DNA from 4 places in the Paenibacillus sp. S02 genome. Region 4 is predicted to be linked to each of the others. Evidence: riboswitches for the same ligand, from Rfam matches in the RefSeq annotation. Region 4 holds a riboswitch; each other region holds the start of a gene.

Region 1 (3,211 bases), 2.0 Mb from region 4:
TGGTGCATCTTCATGCCGGAAACCCGCAACGACACCTACACGTTTAAAAAATTTATGAAAACGCTCGTTCGGGTGCCCTTTTTCCTTATATTCAGCGATAACATTCTCCACGATGTCAGTAATCTGATCACCTGGAATCCCTTCCGCTACAGGCTGAGCGGCATGAGCATTGCGGCCGAATTTTTTGCCGCCGAGGAAGAGATCGTATCCTCCCTTGCGATAGACGATTCCGATATCCTCCAGCACCGCTCCATAGCAAGCCATACCGCATCCGTTCAATGCAATACTCGTTTCCTTGGGTGCCTGTAATCCGCCAAGTACAACCTGTAGATGCTCAGCCACAGGTACAGCGTCATCCTTCTCCATATTACAGAAGTCGCACGCCTTCACCTTAAACACATCGCCAATCGGCATGACGATGAATCGTTCATCCCGCAGCCGTCCGACCAGTTCCTCGGGATCTGCGCACGGTACACGCAGCACGATCTGATGATCTGGCGTGTATTCCAACTCGCCGTCATCACCCGCTACCTCGGCGAGCAGCGCCATCTGGCGAGCGGTGAACTTCTTGTTTCCCACACCCGGGGAAACGCCCACCTCAAACAGCGCAGGCTTGCCAAAGCCGCCTGTCGCCGTCCCGGCTGTAGCCCCCGCTCCGGCCACCGCTGACGTTCCGGCGGTGCTCTCGGCGGTAGGCGCTTGCCCGCTCCAGCGAGCGTTGGCTGCACCAGGCAGCTTGCCGCCAACAGCGAGGCGGCTTAGTGCCTCTGCTGCCAGCGATGCTGGGGCTGCGCCGGTTTGCACCGCAGTCGTTGCCTGCACGGCAGCCATCGCTTGCGGGCGTGCCTGCGTCGCAACCGCAGCGCCGCTCGCGGAGGGTCCAGCGGGCGTAGTCGGTGCTGCGCCTGCCTGCGGTGTATCCTCTTGTGCGCCCAGCGACCACGGCTCCGCTTCCGTGCGGAGACGCTGGTGCGGCTTGAGTGCCTGCTCGGTCGCATCTAATGTGTATTTGCGCTGATATCCGCGCGGAGTCACGATCAAGCCGTCATACACCGTCGTCGAGGAATTGCCGATGATTACAGTCGTCAGCATCCCAATGTCATGGTTGAGCATATCTTCCAGCGTCGTTACAATAACTTGCTGACGTTCACGATAAGCACTTTTCACCAACCCGACTGGAGTTTGCGGATCGCGGTAACGCAGCAAAATGGACTGCGTCTCCACAATCTGGCGGGTACGCCGACCACTGCGCGGGTTGTATAATGCAATCACAAAATCGGCCGAAGCCGCTGCTTCTACGCGCTTCACAATCGTTTCCCATGGGGTTAGATGATCACTCAGACTGATCGTGCACGCATCATGCATAACTGGCGCCCCCAACAGTGAAGCACAGGACTGAATAGCCGAAATCCCCGGTACGACTTCTACCTCAACTCCGTCCTCGCGTCGCCAGCCTTTTTGCATCAGTACCTCATACACCAGTCCTGCCATACCATAGACTCCCGCATCTCCACTGGAAATGACAGCTACCTTCTTGCCCATCTCTGCTTGGCGAACCGCCTCCTGCGCACGGCTCACTTCCTCTGTCATCCCTGTGCGTACAATCTCCTGTCCGTTCAACAACGGACGGATCAAATCAACGTAGGTATTGTAGCCGATAATGACCTCACTTTCGGCCAGCGCATCCAGCGCCCGTTTTGTGATATGTTCCATATCTCCTGGTCCAAATCCAATCACCAGCAATTTTCCTAATCGGCTCATCGTGCTCCTCCTATTCATCCTTTTCAGGGCAGCTATGCTATCTATTTCAATGATTTATGCACATCGTGTAACTCAAAAAACCCCATCCTGCCCGGATGGGGTTTCTATGTACGCATCTCTCATCAGACGAACAAACAGCGTAAGAAGACACTATTTGTCTTCCTCCAGCCTGCCGTTGTTTTCCATCTGACTGTTTACGCTTCAAACGCTGCTGCACGTTCATATCCACGCAAACCTCTAGCCAACATGGAAAAAGCAACGTGTGCCTGATTTCCTGATTTCGTACACCATCCTCTCCGCGAAGGTTAACGGTGCATACAGATCAAGGTAGGTCTCCTGGCTTGGCATCAACGGATTCTTTCGTCTTCCCCGTTTTTCACGAGTGACCATTTTAAAAAATCCTCTTCCTTACAGTGGCGGGACCGCTCGGGATTTGCACCCGATTCCCTGTTACCCTTTGCTCAACCGCAAAGGCACCTTGTCTGTCCGCTATTTGATTATGGGTCTTATCATAACCTTGCCTCAATCAGTTGTGCAAGCACGAAAAACGCTTTATTTCAAGTTCTCTGCTTTATTTTTTAACATATGTAGCAATTCGTCCGGGTCCGCAGAGATACTTAATAACGCTGGGTGCTCAGCCCCGGTAAACCCTTCTTGCACGCTATGACGCACCATTTCTACTAACGGGTCAAAATATCCATTCACATTCAACAGCCCAATGGGCTTGCGATGAATCCCGATTTGCGCCCAGCACAATACCTCGAATAGCTCCTCGAAGGTTCCCAAGCCACCCGGAAGGGCGATAAACGCATCGGCCATCTCGCTCATTGCCGCTTTGCGCTCATGCATGCTTGCTACCTCAATAAATTCGGTAACTCCCCGATGAATGATCTCTGCATCAAATAACAGGGTGGGCATAATGCCAGTGACCTGACCGTCACCCGCCAGCATTCCATCCGCCACCTCTCCCATCAGCCCCCTGCTAGAGCCACCATAGATCAGACGGATATGATGGCGAGCCATGGCTTCCCCCAGCTTGCCTGCAGCCTCAACATATACCGATGAATGTCCAGGTCTGGACCCGGCAAATACGCAAATAGAATTCATTAACGTCTCAGCTCCTGTCCTAAGTATCATGCATCGAAACTTATTCATTATATTAGATAAACATTTTCGCTATAACAAAAATCTTTGTCGATGCATGTCCAACAAAAAAAGATAAAGACCTCGTAGGCCCTTATCTTTATTTTACTCTGTATCCCAAAATATAAGTTCATTTTTTAGCATACTGCATTTATAATTTTGATCTCATTTCAATGACCATTCACGATCTTCAGACCACAGCCATGCACCGAATCGTTATGTTCAAAATATTTACCCAACTCCACCATCATCGCGCCCATACGCTCTTCGGTTGGAAACACGACTCGGTCAATCCCTTCTTCCACAA
Region 2 (3,211 bases), 1.8 Mb from region 4:
TTTTAGCGAGGCAGCCAGTCCCAGCCCCAGCGTAAGCACCGTCATGACGGCAAAGCCCGCAGCAGCTAGCTCCACAGTAGCAGGCAGTCTGTTCCATAGTTCGGCTAGCACGGATTCCTTGGATACATACGAGGTACCCCAATGCCCCGTGAACACATCTCGCAGCCAGTTCACATATTGAATATGAAGCGGCTCGTTTAAGCCCAGTTCCTGCCGTAGCGTCGTCAACGCCTCCTCAGAGGCAGGGACATTATGTGCGGTGAGCAAAATGGTAGCAGGGTCACCAGGAGCCAGCCTCATCAGTACAAAAGTCAGCGTGGATACAACGAATACAATGATGAGCAGCTGCGCCACACGTTCCAGTATAAAACGAATCATAGGATACGCAGCTCGTTATTCCGCAATATCGGATTGCGCTGTAATGTAGTAATACTCGATCGGATGGGGTGTAAAACCCTTCACCCCTTTTTTCACACCAAACACATTATCAGGATGCACAATGAACGACTGTGGCAAATCCGTATTGATGATATCCAGCGCTTGTAGTGTCACAGCATTACGCTGCGCTGTATCCTTCGCCAGCTTCAAGCGGTTAAGAATACTCTCTAGCGGCTTGGAACTATACCGGCTTACATTGGCTTCGCTTTTCGAAGAATAAAACATGTCCATAAAATATTGCGGCTCTCCTGTATGAGCAGTAAGCATACTGTACATAGCAAAATCCCAATCGTTTTTGGTCAACGCCTCATCGATATTTTCCACCTTGCGAATCTTGACCTGGATTCCCTCTTTCAGCAATTGGCTTTGGATGACCTCAGCCATAACAGAGAGCTCCGGACGCTGAGGGAAAGTCAGCAGCGTAACCTCGAACGGCTTGCCTTGCTTAGTCCATGTCCCTTGGGCGTCCTTCTGCCAGCCATCCTTCGTTAACAACTGCTCCGCCGTTCCGTCCAGCGCTTTACGCTCAACTTTACCGAAGGGAAGAATGCTCGGGAATGGGCTGCTTGCTTCCGTACCGAAGCCCCTCATGACGGCACTCACAATCGATGTGCGTGGAATTAGGCTGTCCACCACCTTACGGTTCGCCGCATCCTTGAATACTGGCGATTCCATATTGTACACGATCATATGGGTGCGCAAGGAGGGAGCCGACAGCACTTGTAGCTTGTCGTTCTTTTTCAGTACCTCTGCGTTATCAACCGGAATATCCGTCGCTACGTCCACCTCGCCGGATTGCAGCGCCATCAGGCGCGAATTCCCGTCCGTAATGAACTTCATCGTCGCTTCAGCCAGTCGTGCCTTCTCGCCCCAATATCCGTCATAACGCTCTACGACCAAGGATTGGTCCTTGTTGAACGCTTTGATTTTAAAGGCGCCTGTCATCGCTGGGTAACTCTGCTCATCTTTCATCGATGCCACATCCAGTACAATCGTCGATGGATCAGCCAGATTGGACACCAGCGCCGCGTTCGGCTGGTTTGTCGTGATTTTCAAAGCCAGCGGGCCGCTTACATCAATGGACTTCACATTTAGTAAATCCTTCGCCAGATGGCTTTTCTCGATAGAGCGCAGCAAAGACGCTTTTACACTTGCTGCATCCATACTCTTTCCATCATGAAAAGTGACTTTATCCTGCAAGCTGAACGTCCAAACTGTAGGACTATCCTGCTTCCACTCCTTTGCCAGCCAAGCCACAGGCTCCAGCTTTTCATTCAAACGCACCAGAGTCTCACCTGCACCGGATCGCATCACATCCCAGCTATTATCTCCGTGTGGGTCAACGCCTGACGGTTTCCATGTATACGCCATTACCAGCTTTTTACCTGCCGCTGTTTGTTGTGCTGACGCGTTTTCACCTTTGCCGGAGCTATCCGACGTCTTATTGCTGGCACATCCCGAAAGAGCCATAACTGTCAGCAACAGCATCACCCCTGTACATATCAACCATGAACGCCTGCTACGATTGCTAATCATTCGATGAATCCCCCTCTATCTTGTAAAAGCATATAAACCTAACGCAAAACGCGAAAAAAGCATTCCGGACTACTTGATCAGCAGTCAGAAATGCTTTCATTATAAAATGTCAAAACTCACCTCGAAGCCAACTCCAAAAACATAGAAGGGATCAGATCGGTTTCAGACATTCCGTATGCAGCACGCCTAACCACCTCCCCAGCATCCCGTGGGTCTGACAGTGATGTCAAAACAGGCAGGTCTCCTGACTCCAGGCGCATCTTTCAGGCCTTCCCGGTTCTTCACAGTTCCAGTGGCTGTTCTGAAAGCTCCAGCAGTATCCTGCTGATGCCTGTATACAGTGGCGGGCCCGTGTCGGAATCAACCGAACTTCCCTTTTAAGTGAACACGCTCAACAACCATCTACATGGTCTCAACAAAACCCCGTACATAGAGTCGTCCGGCTCACACCTGTTTTCTTCCTTTATTTCTTTCAATTACGATCTTATTTTGTTGTCACAGGCTTGTCAATAAATGCTGCACAATATTTTAAATTTGAATGATGTGGCGAGAATAAAGGTGATGTCTATTCATTGCGTGCACGAAATGAACGTGCTAAAATTAGGTATAGAGATAATCATCGTGTCCGTATACTAAAAAGAGTCTTCGCCGCGCCAACGGCAAAGACTCTAGGACTTGAAAGGCTGTGGATCACCACCACGGCGCGCTGCATAACTAAATGTTAATGCAAACGAAACCCACCGTTAGGGGCCAACCTAATTACGCGGTGGGTTTTCGCTTGTTCCGAAATTTTCGACGTAGCCAGCGATAAAGTTTACGAATACTAAACACCAGACTTAGTAACGTAACCACCCAACGCAACACATCGTAGCACGACACAAGTGTGACCATCGGCTTCACCCCCTTTCGGGAAGCTGCACCGTGGTCCGAAAACATCCACCACTATTCAAAATCCATAAGGTAAATTATACCACGACCTCGCCCACTACTCTAGCAAATTCCTCTAGTAAATAAATCAACTTAAGAGTTAACTTTAGCGCCACTGCACAGTCGGACAGGGCCAATATCTATATGTCCCCAGACGGCAAAAGGGTATCTACTATTTAGGCAGCGCCTCTCAGAAAAATCAGGAGGAAGGACGCGGCGTGTACTATTATGACTTTACTTCGAAAATCCAAACCCCGATCTTTATACAGGAAGAGGGTTTCATCAATAACTTCATGCTGCTTAATAAATA
Region 3 (3,211 bases), 2.0 Mb from region 4:
CGGAATGTGGTTATGAAGGGATTATCGGGACAAGCTGCCCCCAATGTGGCACAGATGAGGAGCATACACACTTTCAGCGCTTACGTCGGGTAACCGGATATCTGACAGGAGATTATACCGTTCGCTTTAATGCTGCAAAACAGGCAGAGGTTCGAGACCGGGTGAAACATAAGTGAATTTGTGTGGCTACATTCCGGAATCTCTGAACGAAGGATACGGCCTGCGCACCGTCGTGTTCATTAGCGGTTGCCGTCACGCCTGTCCCGGATGCTTTAATCCAGCGTCGTGGAGCTTCCGTGCAGGTGAGCCATTCACCCCCCAACGACAACAGGAAGTCATTCGTGACATCATGGATAATCCGTTGTTGGACGGACTGACTCTCTGTGGGGGAGATCCGTTTTTCTCAGCAGCAGAATGCTCGCAATTTGTGCGTGACTTCCGCGAGGCCTGTCCCGACCGAACCGTGTGGGCTTATACTGGCTTTGTCTATGAAGATTTACTCACAGATCAGGAGCGACAGGAGCTAGCGCTTTTGTGCGATGTGATTGTGGATGGTCGTTTTGTAGAACAGCAAAAGGACCTGACCCTTCCCTTCCGGGGCAGTCGCAACCAGCGTCTGGTAGATGTAAAAGCCAGTATTCAGGCAGGCTATACCGTTTCATTGGCTTAACGCGAAGTTTACCCAGCAAGATGCTATATATCTAAGACAAGTCCCCATCATGGGTAAGGCTTGTCTTTTTTCATATAGCTAACAGATTCCATTGGAGTTTCTATTGCGCATCCTGTAAGTTTCACTTATGATGGTGAACAAGTATACGAGTGCATAATTATTCGTCATACCTTAACCGCATAGCTTGGAGATAGGTGTCTGTTCTATTCAGATCAGGCTTAAAAGGGAAGCCGGTGCAAATCCGGCACGGTCCCGCCACTGTAAACGGGGAACTTTCAGCTGTTCATATATCCACTGGTCCACAGACCGGGAAGGAATGCTGAGAGTCATGATCCGTAAGTCAGGAGACCTGCCTATTTTAACAACATCGCAAGTACCTACGGAAGATAGGGAGGTGTTAAGAGCAGTCGCCGTATTTTTGATTTTTTAATCACGGAGGCATTCTTTCCCCTACTTATTTTTAACTCTGGGGGGAAGAATGCCTTTTTTGGTACGTAAAAATAAAACAGCTACCCACTAGGAGGAAAAGTACATGTCCATTAATGAATGGCCTGAATTGTCCGGCTTGATTAGCAGTAATCTGGGATATCCGCGTATCGGCGAAAACCGGGAATGGAAGAAAGCACTGGAACGCTTCTGGAACGGCAGCATTAACGAAAGCGAACTGCAGACGGAGATGAAAAGATTACGGTTGGAGCATCTGAGCAAGCAGCGTGACAAGGGGATTGATCGCATTCCTGTCGGAGACTTCTCCTATTACGATCACATGCTGGATACATCTGTGATGTTCGGTCTGGTACCCGAACGGTTCAACCATCGTCCCGCAGGTCCGGTTCCTCTGTCCGTGTATTTCGGGATCGCTCGTGGACAGAAGGGAGCAACAGCCAGTGAAATGACCAAATGGATGAATACCAATTATCACTACATCGTTCCTGAATTGGCAAACGCAGTCCCGGTGTTCACTGAAAATAAACCCTTACAGGCTTATCGTGAAGCAAAACAAGAACTAGGCATTGATGGGAAACCGGTCCTCATCGGCCCCTATTCATTCGTTACCCTATCCAAAGGCTATGATCGTAAGGATTTGGCCACCATCGTACGAAGCTTCCTGCCACTGTACACCCGTATCCTGTCTGAACTAGCGGCAGAAGGCGTTCAGTGGGTCCAAATCGATGAACCTGTCCTGACCACCTCATTCCCGGCAGAGGATTTGGACATTATTCAGGAAGTCTATGAAGCTTTGACTCAAGCTGCGCCCTCTTTAAATATAATGCTGCAAACCTACTTTGGCAGCCTCGATCATTATGAGCGTCTGTCTGCACTTCCGGTACAGGGACTGGGTCTTGATTTTGTGTATGATGATGGCGAAAATCTTCAGCATATATTACAGCATGGCTTCCCTAAAGGAAAAACGCTGGGCGCTGGGGTCATTGACGGGCGCAATATATGGCGCAGCGACCTGAACGCTGTGGCTGCCCTGCTGGGTCAGTTAGCAGAACAAACCACTGCCGCACAGCTTATCGTACAGCCATCATGCAGTCTGCTGCATGTGCCAGTCAGTCTGGAGGCAGAGCAAAAGCTGGACAAGGAGCTGGTGCAAGCGCTGGCCTTTGCCGATGAAAAGCTGGAGGAAATCGCCGTCCTGACGGCTGCACTTGGCAAACACGATCCATCCGCACTCGCCAAGCTTGAGCAAAGTGCGGATGCGGTAGCCCGTTTCAACAGTTCAGCGGCACGCGTACAGACAGCTACCGATCTGGCCGACCTGTTGGCAAAAGAGCCTCTGTCACGCAGCGTTCCTTTCGCCGAGCGTCGTGAGATTCAGCAAAATAAGCTGAAGTTGCCTCCACTGCCTACGACGACCATTGGTAGCTTCCCGCAAACCGCCGAGATCCGCAAGGCCCGCCTGCACTATCGCAAAGGAGAATGGTCTGCCGAGCAATACCGGGCGTTCATCCAACAGCAAATTAAGGAATGGATTGATATTCAGGAGGACATTGGCATTGACGTGCTTGTTCATGGGGAATTTGAGCGGACCGACATGGTTGAATTTTTTGGCGAAAAGCTGAACGGCTTTGCTTTTACGCAAAACGGATGGGTGCAGTCCTACGGCTCCCGCTGTGTTAAACCGCCGATTATATACGGAGACGTTTCCTTCGATCAGCCCATGACCGTGGAAGAAACGGCATTCGCCCAATCGTTAACCTCTAAGCCTGTTAAGGGAATGCTTACAGGCCCTGTGACCATTTTGAACTGGTCTTTTGAACGTAACGATATTCCTCGTAATCAAGTTGCTTTACAGTTGGCTCTGGCATTACGGGCAGAGGTAGAGGCACTGGAACAAGCGGGCATCGGCATGATTCAGGTCGATGAGCCTGCAATTCGTGAAGGGCTTCCACTGAAAAAAGAACAACAGCAAGCCTATCTGGATTGGGCGGTTCAAGCCTTCCTTGTGACCACGGCCACCGTTGAGCCTGCGACCCAAATCCATACGCACATGTGCTATTCCGAATTTCAGCATATGATTCAGTCCATCTCCGA
Region 4 (3,211 bases):
GCTTCCCGGAATCGGCTGTTGCTGGTGCACTGGGGATTCGTCTTGGAGGCTATAATGTGTATCATGGCGTGCGCTCCTTTCGTGCATACATGGGCGATTGGATACGACCGCTAGAGTCGAAAGATATACGGCATACGATCCAGCTGATGTTCGCCGTGTCCAGTATGTTTGTAGGATTGTGTTTGTTAGGAGCCGCAGGTTGTTTTGCCTTGGGATGGGTGCGGTGAGGAGTGACACACTGAATAATGATCGAGCAGGAAGTGACATGATCTTGAAACAAGATATAGCAGCAAAAAGGACAGTAGAATACGCACAAAGTCCGAACTCACAGGAGGATAAGGTGCCGTATGATGCTAAAGAAGATCTGCATTGGGACATGGAACTCGTGTTAGTTCGTCACGGCACAACCTTATGGAACAAGGAACGTCGATATCTGGGACACTCCGACTTAGGTTTGCTACCGGGAGCAGAGCAGGAATTAAAGCCTTTGCAAGAAAAATTGCAAGGGCAGTCCTTTGCTCGAATCTATTGCAGCGATTTAATGCGATGTCGCCAGACCTTGCAGATCATTGTGCCGGAATCAGAATTGACGTCTGGAGTTTCCCTATCTACGATGTCTCCTATAATGGAACCACGTCTGCGAGAGCTTCATTTTGGCGAGTGGGATGGAAAAACGTATGACATGCTCAAGGATGTGTCGTTGTATCGCGCTTGGATTGATGAGCCGCAACGGATAACCCCTCCTGGAGGAGAGTCTTGGGCAGATTTTGTGAATCGTCTACGGAAATTTCTTGACTCTCTGTATGAATGGCGTGTTGCTATGGAAGTTCAACCCATGGATTTGACTGCTGCGCCGCCCTCAGTTTTGGTCGTTACGCATGGTGGCGTAATTCGTCAGTTGGCTTGCATGCTGATACCGGGTCATGATTTTTGGAGTCTGAATCCGAGGCCGGGAGAAGCATTTAGGATTCAATTGAGGTTGGCAGGACGGCACAATTACATAGCAGAAATGCTTCCTCATTAGGTTAGACACCAGCGGAAAAAGAGGCTGTTTGGGTTGTAAGCCGCCTCTTTTTAACCTATAATCATCAAGTAAAAGAACGGCTTGACTACCACTACATCAAATATCCAGCAGACGAGGTCGGCGCAGCGTGATGAAACTATGGTTTCCCTTGCCTGCGCTGTTAAAAGGGAAGTCGGTGTGAGTCCGGCGCGGTCCCGCCACTGTAAATGGAAACATGCTCGTTAGTCCTACTTTATGTGCTACTAAGCATATGAAAGAATTTCAGGACATGCATTTTACCATAAGTCAGGATACCTGCCCGTCCGCCTGTCACCATAGTCCTTCGAGGAAAGGATGACGTGTTCGCAGTGACTGTCCATGCGGAAAGAAGCTGCCGCCTGCGCACGATCTGCGCTAACGTGACCCCTGTGTCCTGATATGAGGATGCGGGGTTTTTTTTGATAGGAAAAGAAGGCTGGATTTAGAAGATATCTGATGATGTTCAAGTAACGCTCTTAACGATTTTTTTATGAAGGGGTGCAAATCATGGCAGGAAAAAAAATAAAGGTTTGGACAACAGGTCTATTGGTTCTGATTTTGGCAGTTGTGCTGAGTGCATGTGGAGCTAATGGGAAAAATGCTGAAAATAAAGAGAACCAGAATTCTTCACAGCAGCCGGGACAGACCGTAACCGCACAAGAGCCTCCGGGCAAAACAGTTTACCCACTCACAGTTAAGGATGCAACAGGACAGGAATTTACATTCAAAAAAGCGCCGGATAAAATCGTTTCCGTCTCCCCGGCAGAAACCGAGGCGCTGTTCGCCATCGGGCTGGATAAGGAAATTGTCGGTGTCTCCGACTACTCTGATTACCCAGAAGCAGCTACGAAAAAGCCTAAAGTGGGCGGTATTATGAAACCGAACGAAGAGGCGATCATTGCTGCTAACCCGGAAGTCGTTTTTGCAGGGATATCACTTAGTGAACAGGCTACGACCAAGCTGCGCGACATGGGAATTATGATTTTTAAAACGGAACCGAAGACAGTTGAAGATGTCATGGCTAACATCGAATTGTATGGGAAAATCACCGATCATCAGAAAGAAGCGAGAGCGGTGACTGACAAGATGAGAGCAGATGTAGCTGAAGTGAAAGAAGGAATTAAAAATATCGGTAAAGGGCAGAAGCTGCGGGTATACGTCGAGTTTTCACCAGGCTGGACAGTTGGTAAAGGCGAGTTTATGGACGAGCTGATTACGTTGGCGGGCGGCGAAAATGTAGGTGCCACGCAGAAGGGGTGGTACCAAATTAGTGAGGAAAATATTATTGCTGCGAACCCTGACGTGATTTTGTACAGCAAAAGTGTCAAGGACGACAAAACTGGTCAAACGCTCGGCGAAATCATTAAAGCTCGCAGTGGATGGGATCAAATATCGGCTGTTCGCCACAACCGGGTATTTGCCGTGGATGATAATTTGATCAGTCGTCCGGGTCCACGCGTAACGGAAGGTCTCAAGGAAGTGGCCAAGGGCGTGTATCCTGAAATTTTCAAATGAACCGTAAACTGATCGGCTTTGGAGGGACAGGTCTTGTCCTGCTGTTGCTGACGCTGCTGCTCTGTCTTGGCATCGGCTCGGCCAAGCTTCCGGTCAGCCAGATCATGGGCATTCTGGTTAACCACCTTCCGTGGTTAGGCGATACGTTTACACCGGATTGGAACACATCCTCAGAGCAGATTATTTTGAAGGTCAGATTGCCACGAGTGTTACTGGGAATGTTGGTAGGGGCAGCGTTGGCGCTGGCAGGAGCCGGATTTCAGGGTGTGCTGCGTAATCCTTTGGCTGATCCGTATACACTGGGGGTATCCTCGGGGGCTTCGGTAGGAGCGGCAGTACTGATTTATTGGGGCCTTCAATTTTCATTTGTTGGCATATGGACGTTGCCGCTAGTGGCATTTACGACCGGAATGCTGACGCTGTGGATGGTGCTGACGTTGGCACGGGAAGGTAAAAAAATTCCGACACAAAGTCTCATTTTGTCGGGTGTGGTGATGCAATCCTTTCTGGGAGCGGTTGTTTCCTTTCTGACAGCCATGTCGAAGGAGACGGTCAATGAAATATTGTACTGGACGATGGGAAGTCTTAGTCTGCGCGGTTGGTCATATACAGGAATCCTTTTACCTTATGTGGTCATAGGACTGGTATTTCTAT

What was found. Region 4 has a riboswitch for cobalamin ahead of KAI36_RS06865 (ABC transporter substrate-binding protein). Riboswitches for the same ligand answer to the same signal wherever they lie in the genome.
Region 1: linked by a shared signal. The riboswitch ahead of cobJ (precorrin-3B C(17)-methyltransferase) and the one ahead of KAI36_RS06865 (ABC transporter substrate-binding protein) in region 4 are both predicted to bind cobalamin.
Region 2: linked by a shared signal. The riboswitch ahead of KAI36_RS26085 (ABC transporter substrate-binding protein) and the one ahead of KAI36_RS06865 (ABC transporter substrate-binding protein) in region 4 are both predicted to bind cobalamin.
Region 3: linked by a shared signal. The riboswitch ahead of metE (5-methyltetrahydropteroyltriglutamate--homocysteine S-methyltransferase) and the one ahead of KAI36_RS06865 (ABC transporter substrate-binding protein) in region 4 are both predicted to bind cobalamin.

Annotation. Positions count from the first base shown of each region.
Region 1 is NZ_CP073682.1:5,610,050-5,613,260, forward strand. It holds gene cobJ (precorrin-3B C(17)-methyltransferase) at 1-1,761, opposite strand, end outside; cobalamin riboswitch at 2,071-2,256, opposite strand; gene KAI36_RS24965 (LOG family protein) at 2,314-2,868, opposite strand; gene KAI36_RS24970 (uroporphyrinogen-III synthase) at 3,075-3,211, opposite strand, start outside.
Region 2 is NZ_CP073682.1:5,863,697-5,866,907, forward strand. It holds gene nikB (nickel ABC transporter permease) at 1-378, opposite strand, end outside; gene KAI36_RS26085 (ABC transporter substrate-binding protein) at 394-1,974, opposite strand; cobalamin riboswitch at 2,192-2,395, opposite strand.
Region 3 is NZ_CP073682.1:5,640,293-5,643,503, forward strand. It holds gene KAI36_RS25085 (anaerobic ribonucleoside triphosphate reductase) at 1-176, shown strand, start outside; gene nrdG (anaerobic ribonucleoside-triphosphate reductase activating protein) at 173-670, shown strand; cobalamin riboswitch at 846-1,041, shown strand; gene metE (5-methyltetrahydropteroyltriglutamate--homocysteine S-methyltransferase) at 1,203-3,211, shown strand, end outside.
Region 4 is NZ_CP073682.1:1,579,448-1,582,658, forward strand. It holds gene cbiB (adenosylcobinamide-phosphate synthase CbiB) at 1-227, shown strand, start outside; gene KAI36_RS06860 (histidine phosphatase family protein) at 266-1,024, shown strand; cobalamin riboswitch at 1,147-1,340, shown strand; gene KAI36_RS06865 (ABC transporter substrate-binding protein) at 1,550-2,557, shown strand; gene KAI36_RS06870 (FecCD family ABC transporter permease) at 2,554-3,211, shown strand, end outside.